2 linked regions of the Reyranella humidisoli genome follow. The protein of the gene in region 1 interacts with the protein of each later gene in a pairwise test. Links are inferred from orthologs where the notes say so. Each region holds a gene or a part of one and is shown in the gene's direction. Other genes may lie near its edges. The genes, in order: ybgC and KQ910_RS22985.

What was found.
Region 2: the proteins of ybgC (region 1) and KQ910_RS22985 interact in binary tests that used the Escherichia coli proteins (3 or more experiments, as listed by UniProt). The link is inferred for Reyranella humidisoli from one-to-one orthologs.

Annotation. Positions count from the first base shown.
Region 1 is NZ_JAHOPB010000002.1:760,617-769,888, forward strand. The notes cover bases 3,250-6,249. They hold ybgC (tol-pal system-associated acyl-CoA thioesterase), read left to right. Parts: upstream 3,250-4,509; coding sequence 4,510-4,989; downstream 4,990-6,249. Other genes in these bases: ruvA (Holliday junction branch migration protein RuvA), read left to right, coding at 3,250-3,458; ruvB (Holliday junction branch migration DNA helicase RuvB), read left to right, coding at 3,455-4,513; tolQ (protein TolQ), read left to right, coding at 5,007-5,741; tolR (protein TolR), read left to right, coding at 5,741-6,249. Also shown: KQ910_RS22045 (5-formyltetrahydrofolate cyclo-ligase), read left to right, coding at 1-473; KQ910_RS22050 (TIGR00282 family metallophosphoesterase), read left to right, coding at 477-1,283; KQ910_RS22055 (YebC/PmpR family DNA-binding transcriptional regulator), read left to right, coding at 1,587-2,345; crossover junction endodeoxyribonuclease RuvC, read left to right, coding at 2,356-2,847; more of ruvA, read left to right, coding at 2,844-3,249; more of tolR, read left to right, coding at 6,250-6,286; cell envelope integrity protein TolA, read left to right, coding at 6,339-7,265; Tol-Pal system beta propeller repeat protein TolB, read left to right, coding at 7,308-8,630; peptidoglycan-associated lipoprotein Pal, read left to right, coding at 8,707-9,168.
Region 2 is NZ_JAHOPB010000002.1:947,116-952,179, forward strand. The notes cover bases 1-2,960. They hold KQ910_RS22985 (acyl carrier protein), read left to right. Parts: upstream 1-1,340; coding sequence 1,341-1,580; downstream 1,581-2,960. Other genes in these bases: fabD (ACP S-malonyltransferase), read left to right, coding at 1-453; fabG (3-oxoacyl-[acyl-carrier-protein] reductase), read left to right, coding at 464-1,204; fabF (beta-ketoacyl-ACP synthase II), read left to right, coding at 1,615-2,871; mltG (endolytic transglycosylase MltG), read left to right, coding at 2,895-2,960. Also shown: more of mltG, read left to right, coding at 2,961-3,929; KQ910_RS23000 (DnaJ domain-containing protein), read left to right, coding at 3,933-4,643; UTP--glucose-1-phosphate uridylyltransferase GalU, read left to right, coding at 4,760-5,064. UniProt on the Escherichia coli protein: Carrier of the growing fatty acid chain in fatty acid biosynthesis.

The DNA of each region.
Region 1 (9,272 bases):
AACAGTTTCTCCTCGAATCGCCGTTCCAGTCGCCGGCCGTCGTGTCTGGCTTCTGGCCGATCAGGGATGAAATCGACATCCGTCCGCTGATGGATGCTCTGGTCGACAAAGGCTGCCGGCTCGCGCTGCCGGTGGTGCAGGGCCGGGGCCAGCGTCTGCTGTTCCGTGCCTGGCGCCCCGGCGAGCCTTTGGAAGCCGGGGTGTTCGGCACTCTGCAGCCTCCGGCCGCCTCCGGGGCGATCGAACCGGACGTGCTGATCGTGCCGCTGCTCGCCTGTGACGGCGAAGGCTGGCGGCTGGGTTACGGTGGCGGCTTCTACGACCGCACGCTCGTGGACCTGCGCCGGCGGCGCGCGGTGACGGCGATCGGTGTCGGCTTCGATCTGCAATTGGTAGCGGAGGTTCCGCACGGCGCCGACGACCAGCGGCTGGATTGGCTGTTGACCGATCGGCGCGCTTGCGCCTTTGTCTAGCGCATGAAAATCATGTTTTGCGGCGACATCGTCGGCCGCGCCGGCCGCGACGCGGTCGTCAAGGAAGTGCCGCGGCTGCGGCGCGAACTCGGACTGGATTTCGTGGTCGTCAACGGCGAGAACGCGGCTGCCGGCTTCGGCATCACCGCCAAGATCTGCGCCGAACTCCATGAGGCTGGGGTCGATTGCATCACCACCGGCAACCATGCCTGGGACCAGCGGGAGATCATTCCCTACATCGCGCAGGACAAGCGCCTGTTGCGGCCGATCAACTTCCCGCCGGGGACGCCGGGATGGGGCGCCAACCTGTTCCAGACGCCACGCGGCCAGAAGATCGTGGTGATCAATGTCATGTGCCGGCTGTTCATGGACGCGCTCGACGACCCGTTCCGCGCGCTGGACGCCGAATTGTCGAAATATGCCCTGGGCCGCGGCGCGCAGTTGATCCTGATCGACGTTCACGGGGAGGCGACGAGCGAAAAGCAGTCCATTGGCCATTTCTGCGATGGCCGCGCCTCCGCGGTCCTGGGCAGCCACAGCCACGTCCCGACGGCCGACGGTTGGGTCCTTCCGGGTGGGACCGCCTATCAGACCGATGTGGGCATGTGCGGGGACTATGACAGCGTCATCGGCATGAAGAAGGAGGTCGCGATGCAGCGATTCATCCGGAAAATGCCGGGCGAACGCCTGTCGCCGGCCGAGGGCGAGGGTACTTTGTGCGCCGCGGTGGTCGAAACCGACGACCGGACCGGTCTCGCCAGGTCGATCCGGCCGGTCAGGGTGGGGGGGCGGCTGGCGCCGACCGCCTGACTTTCCCGTATTTGGTATCCGTCACGCACCCTGCACACCTATTAGAAGTGGCTTGAAGAGCGCCGTTGACGGCTTGGGGAAAAACCGGCATCCTTTTGAAGTTAAAGAGTTTTTCGCCACATTCGGCGAACGGTCTTCTAGGTTAGAGGGGGCGTCGGAATCAAGATTCCGACGTTTTTTAGCGGGGGCTTCGGCCCCCGCCTTTTTTTGTCCCAACGGCCGGTTGGGGCGCCTGCCTGCCTGCCAAAACCCACGAGAAGTGGTATAGGCGGCTCTTCTCATTACCTAATCTGGTTGTCTGCGATGGCGGGGCATTCCCAATTCAAGAACATCATGCACCGCAAAGGGCGTCAGGACGCCGTGCGGGCCAAGATCTTCACCAAGCTGATCCGCGAGATCACGACCGCCGCCCGGCTTGGCGCTGCCGATCCCGCGTCAAATCCACGTCTGCGGGCGGCGATCATCACCGCGCGCGAAAACAACATGACTCGCGACACGATCGATCGCGCCATCAAGCGAGGCTCGGGCACGGACGCCGACGCGAATTACGACGAGGTGCGCTATGAGGGCTACGGCCCGGCCGGCGTCGCGGTGATCGTCGAGGCGTTGACCAACAATCGCAACCGGACGGCGGGCGAAGTCCGATCGAGCTTCTCCAAGCATGGCGGCAACCTGGGTGAATCCAACAGCGTGTCGTTCATGTTCGACCGGCTGGGCGAGTTCCGCTTCCCGCTCTCCGTCGGCAGCGCCGACGAAGTTATGGAGAAGGCGATCGAGGCGGGCGCCGACGATGTGGTGAGCGGGGAGGGCGAGGGCGCGTTCCACGAGATCTACTGCGCCCAGGACGACTTCAACCTGGTGCGCGAGGCGCTCGAAAAGTCGCTGGGCCAGCCCAGCGTGGCCAAACTGACCTGGCGTCCCAAGACCGGCGCGCCGATCGAGGGTGAGACCGTGCAGGCCATGCTCGATCTGATCGCCGCCCTCGAGGACAACGACGACGTCCAGAACGTCTACGCCAACTTCGAGGTTTCGGACGACGCTCTGGCGAAGTTCGCGGCCTGAGTCGGGCGGGATGAGATTGATCGGCCTCGACCCCGGCCTGCGGTTGACCGGCTGGGGTGTGATCGAGGTCGAAGGCAACAGGCTGCGCCATGTGGCCCACGGAGTCGTGAAAGTTGCCCCGGCGGGCACGCTGGCGGAGCGACTGAGGGAATTGTTCGAGGGCGTCGCCGGCGTCATCGAAGCGCAGCGCCCGATCGAGGCCGCGGTCGAGGAGACCTTCGTGAACGTCAATCCCGGTTCGACCCTGAAGCTCGGCCAGGCGCGCGGCGTCGTCATGCTGGCGCCCGCCCGCGCGGGCCTCGAAGTGTTCGAGTATTCGGCGAACCTCGTGAAGAAGTCGGTCGTCGGAGCGGGGCACGCCGACAAGAACCAGATCGCCATGATGGTGAGCCGGCTGCTGCCTGGCGTGGTCGCCAAGGCGGACGCGGCCGACGCCCTGGCCGTCGCCATCTGCCATGCCCATCATCGCGCCACGGCGCGGCGGATCGAGGCCGCGCTGTGATCGCCAAGTTGAAGGGCCTCGTCGACTCGGTTGACACCGACAGCGCCGTCATCGACGTGGGCGGCGTGGGCTATCTGGTCTCGGCCTCGGCGCGCACGCTGCGCGATCTTGCGGTCGGCGGTCAGGCCACGATGCTGGTCGAGACGATCGTGCGCGAGGATGCGATCTCGCTCTATGGGTTCCTCGGAACGGCCGAGCGCGACTGGTTTCGTATCCTGACGACGGTGCAGGGCGTAGGCGCGCGGGTCGCCCTGTCGATCCTGTCGACCCTGTCGCCGGACGAGATCGCGCGCGCCATCGCCGCGCAGGACAAGGGCACTCTCTCGCGGCCGGCCGGCGTCGGGCCCAAGCTCGCCGCGCGGCTTGCAACGGAATTGAAGGACAAGGCCGCCGCCTTCGGCATCGCGCCGGCTCCTGCGTCGGAGAGCAACGCGGGTGCGCCGGCCGCTGCCGCCGGGTCGATCAACGAGGACGCGATCTCCGCCCTCGTCAATCTCGGCTACAAGCGGGTCGAGGCCTTCGGCGCCGTCGCTCGCGTCACCCAGCGGCTCGGTGCCGAGGCCAGGCTCGACGCCGTGATCCGCGCCGGCCTGCAGGAGCTTGCACGATGAATGCCGTTCCGGAGCGCCTGGTGACTGGCACGCGCGCCGAGGAAGACGCGGCCGAGCTGGCGCTGCGCCCGCAGACGCTCGACGATTTCATCGGCCAGAAGCAGGTCCGGGAAAACCTGAAGATCTTCATCACCGCCGCCAAGGGGCGTGGCGAGGCGCTGGATCACGTGCTGCTGCACGGGCCGCCCGGCCTCGGCAAGACCACGATGGCGCAGATCGTGGCGCGCGAGATGGGCGTGGGCTTTCGCGCGACCTCGGGGCCTGTCATCCAGAAGGCGGGGGACCTCGCGGCGCAGCTCACGAATCTACAGCCGCACGATGTGCTGTTTATCGACGAGATCCACCGTCTCAATCCTGCAATCGAGGAAGTCCTCTATCCCGCGATGGAGGATTTCCAGCTCGACCTGATGATCGGCGAGGGACCTGCGGCCCGGTCGGTGCGCATCGAACTGCCGCCGTTCACGCTGGTCGGCGCCACGACGCGCTCGGGCCTCATGACGCGGCCGTTGCGCGAGCGCTTCGGTATTCCGCTGCGCATGGTGTTCTACGAACCGGCCGAACTGGAGACGATCGTGCAGCGCGCCGCGCGCGTCCTGAAGATGTCGCTGGCGGCGGACGGCAGCGCCGAGATCGCCAAGCGCTCGCGCGGCACGCCGCGCGTCGCCAACCGGCTGCTGCGCCGGGTCCGCGACTTCGCCGCGGTCGCCGGCAATGCCGACGTCGACGCCCGGATCGCGGACGCGGCCCTGACGCGCCTCGAAGTCGATGGGCGTGGCCTGGACGCCATGGACCGCCGTTACCTCGCCTGCATCGCCGAGAATTACGGCGGCGGACCCGTGGGAGCCGAAACGCTGGCCGCCGCCCTGGCGGAACAGCGCGACGTCATCGAGGACGTGATCGAGCCCTACCTGATGCAACTCGGCCTGTTGATGCGTACCCCGCGCGGCCGGTTGCTGTCGGAAGGCGGCTATCGCCATCTCGGCCTTTCGATTCCCAAGGGCCAGAAGCAGCAGCTCGATCTGCTGGCGGGTGGCGGCCCGGTGGAGGAAGCGTGACCGCGGCGCCGACCTCGGGCCGCATCGACGACGGTACCCACGTGCTGCCGTTGCGCGTCTACTATGAAGATACGGATGCCGCCGGCATCGTCTATTACGCCAACTGGCTGCGCTTCCTGGAGCGTGGGCGCACTGAACTTCTGCGGCTTCTCGGGCAGCAGCATACGGCGCTGCGCGAGGAGCGCGGCGTCAACTGGGTCGTGCGTCGTTGCGCCATCGACTACCTGAAGCCCGCGCGGCTGGACGATACGATCGAGATCGTCACAAGCTGCGGCGAATTGCGTGGCGCCTCGCTGGACATGCTCCAGCATGCGCGCCGCGGTGAAGAGATCCTGGTTCGAGCCGAACTCGTCGTCGCCTGCATGGGCGAGGGCGGTCGGCCTGTCCGATTGCCGCCGCTCGTGCGGACTGCCCTGGCCCAGGTAGCCGTGAACGGATCGCCCCGCTCACGCCATATTCGGATACAACCCTCTTGAACCAACGGAGAACATAAATGGACGCGTTTGCGCAGGTCGCCGGAGCCCCCCTCGGCGGCGGCACGGGGACAATCGACATGTCCGTCTACGGCCTGTTCATGCAGGCCGACTGGGTCGTGAAAGCCATCATGATCCTGCTGCTTCTGGCCTCGTTCTGGTCATGGGCGATCATCTTCGAGAAGGTTCTCCGCCTGCGCTCGCTGAAGCGCAGCGCCCAGACCTTCGAAGACACGTTCTGGTCGGGCGTTTCGCTCGAGGACCTCTACGACCGCGTCGGCGCCAAGCCGGACGATCCCATGTCGAGTATCTTCTCCGCCGCCATGCGCGAATGGCGCCGCTCGGTCTCCAAGGGCCTGGCGTCGAGCGCTACGGCGCGCGCGGCATTGCGCCAGCGTATCGAGCAGGTGATGGGCGTCACCATCCAGCGCGAGATGGAGGCGATCGAAAAGCGCCTGGGTTTCCTCGCCACCGTCGGCGCCAACGCCACCTTCGTCGGCCTGTTCGGCACGGTGTGGGGCATCATGAACAGCTTCAGCCACATCGCGCAGTCCAAGAACACCTCGCTTGCGGTGGTGGCGCCCGGCATCTCGGAGGCGCTGTTCGCGACCGCCATCGGCCTGGTGGCCGCCATTCCCGCAGCCGCCGCCTACAACATCCTGTCAGGCCAGGTCTCGCGCTACGCCCAGCAGCTCGAGGCCTTCGCCGGTGAGTTCATCACCATCCTGTCGCGGCAGCTCGAGGAACAGGTCTGATGTCCGGCGTCATTCCGGCACCCGGCGCCAACTCGTCGGGCAGCAAGTTCAAGCGGCGAAGCTATACGCCCATCGCCGACATCAACGTGACGCCGCTCGTCGACGTCATGCTGGTGTTGCTGATCATCTTCATGGTGACGGCGCCGCTCCTGCAGGTCGGCGTGCCGGTCGACCTGCCGAAGACCAGCGCCAGCCAAGTCGGCGGCAAGGACGAGCCGATGGTCGTCTCGGTCAATTCCCAGGGCGAGGTTTTCCTCGGCGAGACCAAGTACGACGTGGCCGAGCTCGGCGCCAAGCTGAAGGCGATCCATGAGGAGAAGCCCGACCAGCGCGTCTTCATGCGTGGCGACAAGAGTGTCGACTACGGGAAGATGATGGAGGTCATGGGTGTGGTGATCGACAGCGGTTTCCGCCAGCTCGGCCTGCTCGGCGAGCAGGCGCAGGCGCTCGGACGAGGCGGCGGCACGGTGAGCCCGGCCACGCCGGCCCAGCCCGCGCCGCGGGCGCCTACGCCGCAACCCCAGGCGCCGGCCCAGCGGCGTTAAGAGAGACGGATCCAGACAGGCGATGGCTCGGCGTCACCCTTCCAGTATCGAAATGCGCACACCGGCGATCGTGTCGTCGATGGTGCACGTCTTCGTGCTGGGGGCGGCGGTGCTGAACCTCGACTTCTTCGGCAAGCCGCCGCCGTTGGAACCCGAGCCCGTGATGGTCGAGTTCGAGGCCATCGCCGCAAAGGCCGCTGCGCCGACGGTGGGCAATCCGCCGCCGCAGCCCAAGGACGTGCCGATCGCCCAGGAGACGACAAAGGCGCCGCCGCCCAAGTCGGCCGAACCGCCGCCGTCGCCGCCGACTCCCAAGCCACCGGAAGTGGTCGAGCCGCCCAAGCCGCCGGCCCCCCCGAAGCCGGAGGAGAAGCCGAAGACGGAGGCCGCGAAGCCGGTCGAGGATCTCGTGGCGATGAAGCCCAAGGAGCCAGAGCCGCCGAAGGTGGAGAAGCCGCCGGAGCCGCCCAAGCCCGCGCCCGAGGTGAAGAAGCCCGAGCCGCCCAAACCGCCGCCGCCGAAGCCGACACCACCGAAGCAGAGCGTCGATTCGATGATCGACGACATCCTGAAGAACAAGCAGTCGCCGTCGAAGGTGCAGACGCCCGAGCAGCAGCCCAAGCCGGTGCAGCAGGTCACGCGGCAGGCGCCGGCGGCTCCCAATCTCGCCGCCGTCGTCACGGCCAGCGAGATCGAGGGCGTGCGCCAGAGGATCCGGCCGTGCTGGAACACGCAGGGCGGCTCCCGTGACCAAGCGATGATCATTTCGTTCGTCGTTGAAATGAACCAGAACGGCACGCCGGTGAAAGCTGAACTGCGCGATCCCGGGCGCTACAATAGCGACCCGGTCTATCGTGCCGCCGCCGACGCCGCCCATCGCGCCATCATGAATCCGCGTTGCCAGCCCTGGCCGCTTTCGCCAGAAAAGTTCACGAGCTGGAAATCCATCACATTCAATTTCGATCCACGCGACTACTAGACCCCTCCACCCTATAGAAACCTTGAGATGAAGAGGTCCGACATGATGCTTCACCGACGGACGACCCTGCTGGGCGGCGTGGCGCTTGCCGCGATTGGCGCTGCGAGCACCGCTCGCGCACAGCTCACCATCGATATGACACGGCCGAGCTTCGAGCCGGTGCCGATCGCCATCGTCGACTTCAAGGGCGACGCGGTGGGTGCACAGATGGCGGGTGTCATTCGCAACAACCTGCAGAACTGCGGACTGTTTCGCGTCATCCCCTCGGGCTCCTACATCCAGAAGGATGTCGACGCGACCTCGCCGCCGCGTTTCCAGGACTGGCGCAGTGTCGGGGCGGCCGGCCTTGTCGTCGGCCAGGTCACGTCGGTCGGCGGCAACATCAAGGTCGACTTCCGGCTCTGGGACGTCGTGACAAGCCAGCAGGCCACCGGCCTTTCCTTCACCAGCCAGCCCAACAACTGGCGGCGCCTCGCGCACATCATCTCCGATGCGATCTACAAGCGCGTGACGGGCGAGGAGGGCTACTTCGACACCCGCGTCGCCTATGTCTCCGAGACCGGTCCGGCCAATGCCCGGGTCAAGCGCATCGCCATCATGGACCAGGATGGCGCCAACAATCGCTACATCACCGACGGCAAGACCCTTGCCCTGACGCCGCGCTTCTCGCCGACGCTTCAGGAACTGGTCTACATGGCGTACGGCGAAAACAACGGCCCGCCGCGCGTCTATCTACAGAACGTCGACAGCGGCCGCCGCGAACTGCTCGGCAATTTCCCGGGCATGAGCTTCGCGCCGCGCTTCTCCCCCGACGGCAGCAAGGTCGTCATGAGCATCGCGGAGAACGGCCGTACCAACATCTACGAGATGGACGTGCGCGGCCGGCAGCTCCGCCGCCTGACCAACTCGCCGGCCATCGACACCTCGCCCTGCTTCTCGGCCGATGGCGCGCAGATCGTGTTCAACTCCGATCGCGGCGGCACCCAGCAGCTCTACGTCATGAGCGCAGGCGGCGGTGGCGAGCGGCGCATCAGCTTCGGCGAAGGCCGCTACGCCACGCCGGTCTGGTCGCCGCGTGGCGACTTCATCGCCTTCACCAAGATCTCGGCCGGCAGCTTCGGCATCGGCGTGATGCGGGCGGACGGCAGCGGCGAACGCATGCTGGCCAACGGCTTCCTCGTGGAAGGCCCGACCTGGGCGCCCAACGGACGCGTGCTGATGTTCTTCCGCCAGCAGCCCAGCTCGGGGGGCCGCGCGGGCTCCGCGACGCTGCACCAGGTCGATATCACCGGCCGCTTCGAGCGGCAGGTGCCGACGCCGACCGACGCATCGGACCCGGCGTGGTCACCCTTGATTCCGCAGTAGCGAAATATATGATCTTTTCTGTCGACCCGTGCGTAGCCCGCGCCCGGGTCGATTCTGTCAGGGAGTGGATCGAAAGATGAGCATGATCAAGGCCTTGTCGGCCCTCGCAGCGATGTTCCTCATCGCAGCCTGCAGCAACAACGACACCCAGACCGCCTCCGCCGCCAGCACGTCCGTGACGCCCGGCTCGGTGGGCGACTTCCGGCAGAATGTCGGCGATCGCGTCTTCTTCGACACCGACTCCTCGACGGTTCGCGAAGACGGCCGCCAGACGCTGAATCGTCAGGCCGAGTGGCTGAAGAAGTACGGCAACTATCAGATCACCATCGAAGGCCACTGCGACGAGCGCGGTACGCGCGAGTACAACCTGGCGCTCGGTGAGCGCCGCGCCAATGCCGCGCGCCAGTACCTGATCGCGCAGGGCATCCCCGCGTCGCGCCTCAAGACCGTCAGCTATGGCAAGGAACGTCCCGATCCGGTCGGCTCCGACGAAGCCGCCTGGGCGCGCAACCGCCGCGCCATCACTGCGCTGGAGTAGTTCAGCCTCGTAGCGAGGCGATTGAGGAGACGCCGGTCGCCACGCGACCGGCGTTTTCGTTTGGAGGCGGGGCGGGCATGCCTGAAAATGGCCGCGTTTGATGT
Region 2 (5,064 bases), 180 kb from region 1 along the record:
GACAATGGCGGTGGCCAGGTCGTGGTCAGCGGTCACAAGGAAGCGGTCGAGCGCACCATCGAGGCAGCCAAGGCCAAGGGCTGCAAGCGCGGAATGCTGCTGCCGGTGAGCGCGCCTTTCCATTGCCCGCTGATGCAGCCAGCCGCCGACGCGATGAAGGTCGCGCTCGAAGGCGTGACGTTGATGCCGCCGCGCGTGCCGCTCATATCCAATGTGCTGGCGTCGGAGCTGAGCGACCCCGACTCGATCAAGCAGCGGCTGGTGGAACAGGTCACCGGCCTCGTGCGTTGGCGCGAAAGCGTGCAATACATGAAGTCGCGAGACGTCGAGGTTCTGGTCGAATGCGGTACCGGCAAGGTTCTGTCGGGGCTTGTGAAGCGCATCGACAAGGACATGACCGGCATGGCGCTCAACACGCCGGCCGACATCGAAGCCTTCCTGAAGACGGTGTGAGGAGAAAGCCATGTTCGACCTGACCGGCAAGGCGGCTCTCGTCACGGGTGCATCGGGTGGTATCGGCGGCGCGATCGCGCGCGCACTCCACAAGCAGGGCGCGACGGTGACGCTCTCGGGCACGCGTGCCGAAGCGCTGGAGCAGCTCAAGGCGACGCTCGGCGAACGCGCCTACGTCGTCACCGCGAAGATGGACGATGCGGCCGATATCGACCGCCTCGCCAAGGAGGCCGAAGCCGCAATGGGCGGCAAGCTCGACATCCTGGTGAACAATGCCGGCATCACGCGCGACAACATCTCCATGCGCATGAAGGACGAGGAATGGGAGAAGGTCCTGCTGGTGAACCTCACCGGCACCTTCCGTCTCACCCGCGCGGCCATGCGCGGAATGATGAAGCGGCGTTTCGGCCGCGTCATCAACATCACCTCGATCGTCGGTGTCACCGGCAACCCGGGCCAGGCCAACTATGCGGCGGCCAAGGCCGGTCTGATCGGCATGTCGAAGTCGCTGGCGCAGGAACTGGCGTCCCGCGGCATCACGGTAAACTGCCTCGCGCCGGGCTTCATCGCCACGCCGATGACCGACGTGCTGACCGACGACCAGAAGAAGACCATCCTGGGTCGCGTTCCCGCGGATCGCCTCGGCACGCCGGAGGAGATCGCGGCCGGTGTCGTCTATCTCGCCAGCGACGAGGCGGCCTATGTCACGGGTCAGACCCTGCACATCAACGGCGGGATGGCGATGATCTGAGGGTAAAGGCTGCAAGTGCCTGATTTTGTGGGCTTTTCGGACCTAGCCAATGGCCCGGAAGCTATGTTAATAGCGCGGCATCCGCCGAACCCCCTTCGGCGACCGGGATTTTTGGATACACGGGAAGGACAAGACAATGAGCGATATTGCCGAGCGCGTTAAGAAGATCGTCGTTGAGCATCTCGGCGTCGAGGCCGCTCAGGTCAAGGAAGAGGCCAAGTTCATCGACGACCTCGGCGCGGACAGCCTCGACACGGTCGAGCTGGTGATGGCGTTCGAGGAAGAATTCGGCATCGAGATTCCCGACGACGCCGCCGAGAAGATCCAGACCGTCGGCGACGCCATCGGCTTCATCAAGGGCAACGCGAAGTCCTGATCTTCACCGGTTCCTGCAAGAGGGAAGGCGGAAGATGAGGCGAGTCGTCGTAACCGGCTTGGGTATGGTGACGCCGTTGGGTGACGGCGTCGACACGAACTGGCGTCGCCTCATGGCGGCGGAATCGGGCATCCGCCCGATCCAGGCTTTCGATACATCCGATCTCGCGACCAAGATCGCGGGCGAGGTTCCCCAGGGTGACAAGGCAAACGGCCACTTCAACGTGGACGATTACCTAGCGCCCAAGGAGCAGCGGAAGCTGGACAAGTTCATTGTGTTCGGAATCGCGGCCGCCCAGCAGGCGGTCGAGGATTCCGGCTGGATGCCCCAGGACGAGGAAGGTCTGACCCGGACCGGCGTCATGATCGGCTCCGGCATCGGTGGCCTGCAGACCATCTACGAGACTTCGCTGGTGCTGAAGGAGCGGGGGCCGCGCCGCGTCAGCCCGTTCTTCATTCCGTCGGCGCTGATCAACCTCGTCTCGGGTCAGGTCTCGATCAAGTACGGTTTCAAGGGACCGAACCATGCAGTTGTCACCGCCTGCGCCACCGGTGCGCATGCGATCGGCGACGCTGCGCGGCTGATCCAGTTCGAGGATGCGGATGTCATGGTGGCGGGCGGCGCCGAAGCCGCGATCTGCCGCATCGGCATCGCAGGCTTCAATGCCTGCAAGGCGCTGTCGACCGACTTCAACGACACGCCGACCCAGGCTTCGCGTCCATGGGACAGGAAGCGCGACGGCTTCGTGATGGGCGAGGGTGCGGGCTGCGTTGTGCTCGAAGAGTACGAGCACGCGAAGAAGCGCGGCGCCAAGATCTATGCCGAGATTCTCGGCTACGGCCTGTCGGGCGATGCCTATCACATCACCGCTCCGTCCGAGGACGGCGACGGTGCGATGCGCGCCATGAAGGCGGCGCTGAAGCGCGCCAACCTCGGCACGGACCAGATCGACTACGTGAACGCCCATGGCACGTCGACCATGGCGGACGTCATCGAGCTTGGTGCAGTCAAGCGGACCTTTGGCGCCGATGCTTACAAACTGTCGATGTCCTCGACCAAGTCGGCAACCGGCCATCTGCTGGGTGCCGCGGGAGCGATCGAGGCGATCTATTCGATCAAGTCGCTGATCGATCAGGCCGTTCCGCCGACGCTCAACCTCGACGAACCGGACGAGGGCTGCGACATCGACCTCGTTCCCAAGCAGGCCAAGCAGCGCAAGGTTCGCTATGCGCTCAGCAATTCGTTCGGATTTGGCGGCACCAACGCGGCCCTGATCGTCGGGCCGGTCTGATCTTTAATTTGGGGGGCTGAGTCATGCTCAGCTACTTCCGCTGGGTTCTGTTCTTCATTGCGTTGTTCGCCACCGTCATGGGCGGGTCGATCTATGTCGGCCACGTGATCCTCACTGCCCAGGGGCCTCTCGAGAAGACCAAGAATGTCGTGATCCCGCGCGGTGCCGGGCCGACGACGATGGCCAGGCTCCTGGAGGAGGAGGGCGTCATCGCCCATCCGCGCCTGTTCCGCGTGGCCCTGATGATCGATCCGTCGCCCAAGCCCATCAAGGCGGGCGAGTACGAGGTGCCGGCCCACACCTCGATGCAGGCACTGGTCGAGTTGCTTCAATCGGGCAAGGTCGTGCAGCGCCGCCTCACCATTCCCGAGGGCATGACGACGCCTGAAGTGCTGGAACTCGTGCGCAAGACCGAGGCGCTCACCGGGAACATCACGCTCGACGTGAAAGAGGGCGACCTCCTGCCCGAGACCTACTTTTATTCGCGCGACGATACCCGTGACGGGCTTCTGTTGCGTATGAAGGAGGCGATGGAGAAGGCTCTGGACGAGGCCTGGCGCAAGCGTGCCGCCGGCCTGCCGCTCGCCAACAAGCGCGAGGCGCTGATCCTGGCGTCGATGATCGAGAAGGAAACGGCGGTGCCGTCGGAGCGCACCCGGGTCGCGGCGGTCTTCATCAACCGTCTGCGCCGGCGCATGAAGCTCGAGAGCGACCCAACCACCATCTACGGCCTGACCGAAGGAAAGGCGCCGCTGGGGCGCGACCTGACGCGCGCCGACCTGCAGTCGAACACGCCCTTCAACACTTACGTGATCGCGGCCCTGCCGCGCGGCCCCATCTGCAATCCCGGGCGCGCCTCCATCGTCGCGGCGACCAATCCGGCGCGTGACCGTTCGCTGTTCTTCGTCGCCGACGGGCAGGGCGGGCACGCCTTCGCCACCACGCTCCCCGAGCACAACCGCAACGTCGAGCGCTGGCGCCAGATTCAGCGCGAGAAGGCGGAATCGCAGACACAGCCGCAAACGCCGGCGCCCCAGGCGCCGACCACCCGGCAATAGGTCATGCCGGCGCTTCTTCTGGCGCTGCTGTCCTTCGCTGCAATCGCCTTGGCCATTGCCTGGCTCCTGCGTGCCAATCCGTCGTCGCTGGCGCGCGTGATGCGCGTGATCATGGTTGTGCTGGGCGGCATCGGCGTCGGCGCCATGCTGATCTTCGGGCTGCGTTTCCTGCCCGGTCTCCTGCCGGAACTGATGGGGCTGGCGGGTATCGTCATCACGGCGCTGATCGCGCGGGCGGTCCGTAACCGGCCGTCCGGCGGCTTCAGTGCGCCGGGTGCCGGCCAGCGAACCGAGGTCAACACGGCATTCCTGAAGGCATGGATCGATCACGCGAGCGGCGATGTCGGCGGTACGGTTTTGGCCGGCCGCTTCGCCGGACGCACCCTGGACGCGCTGACCGACGCGGATCTGCTCGACTTGCGGACCGAATGCGCCGCGGACGCCGATTCGCTGCGGGTCCTCGAAGCCTATCTCGACCGGCGCCTCGGGGCGGACTGGCGGAACGCGCGGAGCGCGCCGCCGCCGCGCGGCTCCCGCTCGGACATGAGCCGCGAGGAAGCGCTGGCAGTGCTGGGCCTCTCCGAAGGCGCGACCGGTGAGGAGATCAAGGCGGCGCACCGGCGCCTGATCCAGCGCATGCATCCCGACGTCGGGGGATCGGCCGACCTCGCCGCACGGATCAACCGGGCCAAGGACGTGCTGCTCGGCGGTTGATCTTGCCACGACGCGCGCCGCCATGGCATCTAGCGCGCTCGCGGGTCATCTTGCCTTGATCCTGTCAAATCATTGATTTTCATATACAATCCGGTTTCTGAACGAGGTCGATGAGTATGGCGCAGCGAGTCCGAAAAGCCGTCCTTCCGGTTGCCGGTCTGGGAACGAGATTCCTGCCCGCGACCAAAGCCATGCCCAAGGAGATGCTGACGGTCGTCGATCGGCCGCTCATCCAGTACGCGGTCCAGGAGTGCCTGGCCGCCGGCATCGAGGAGTTCGTCTTCGTGTCCGGGCGCAACAAGGGCGCGTTGGAGGATCACTTCGACCATGCCTACGAACTGGAGGCGACGCTCGAACAGCGCAAGAAGGCGCCGGAGCTGAAGCAGACGCAGGACGCCACGATCAAGCCGGGCAATGCGAT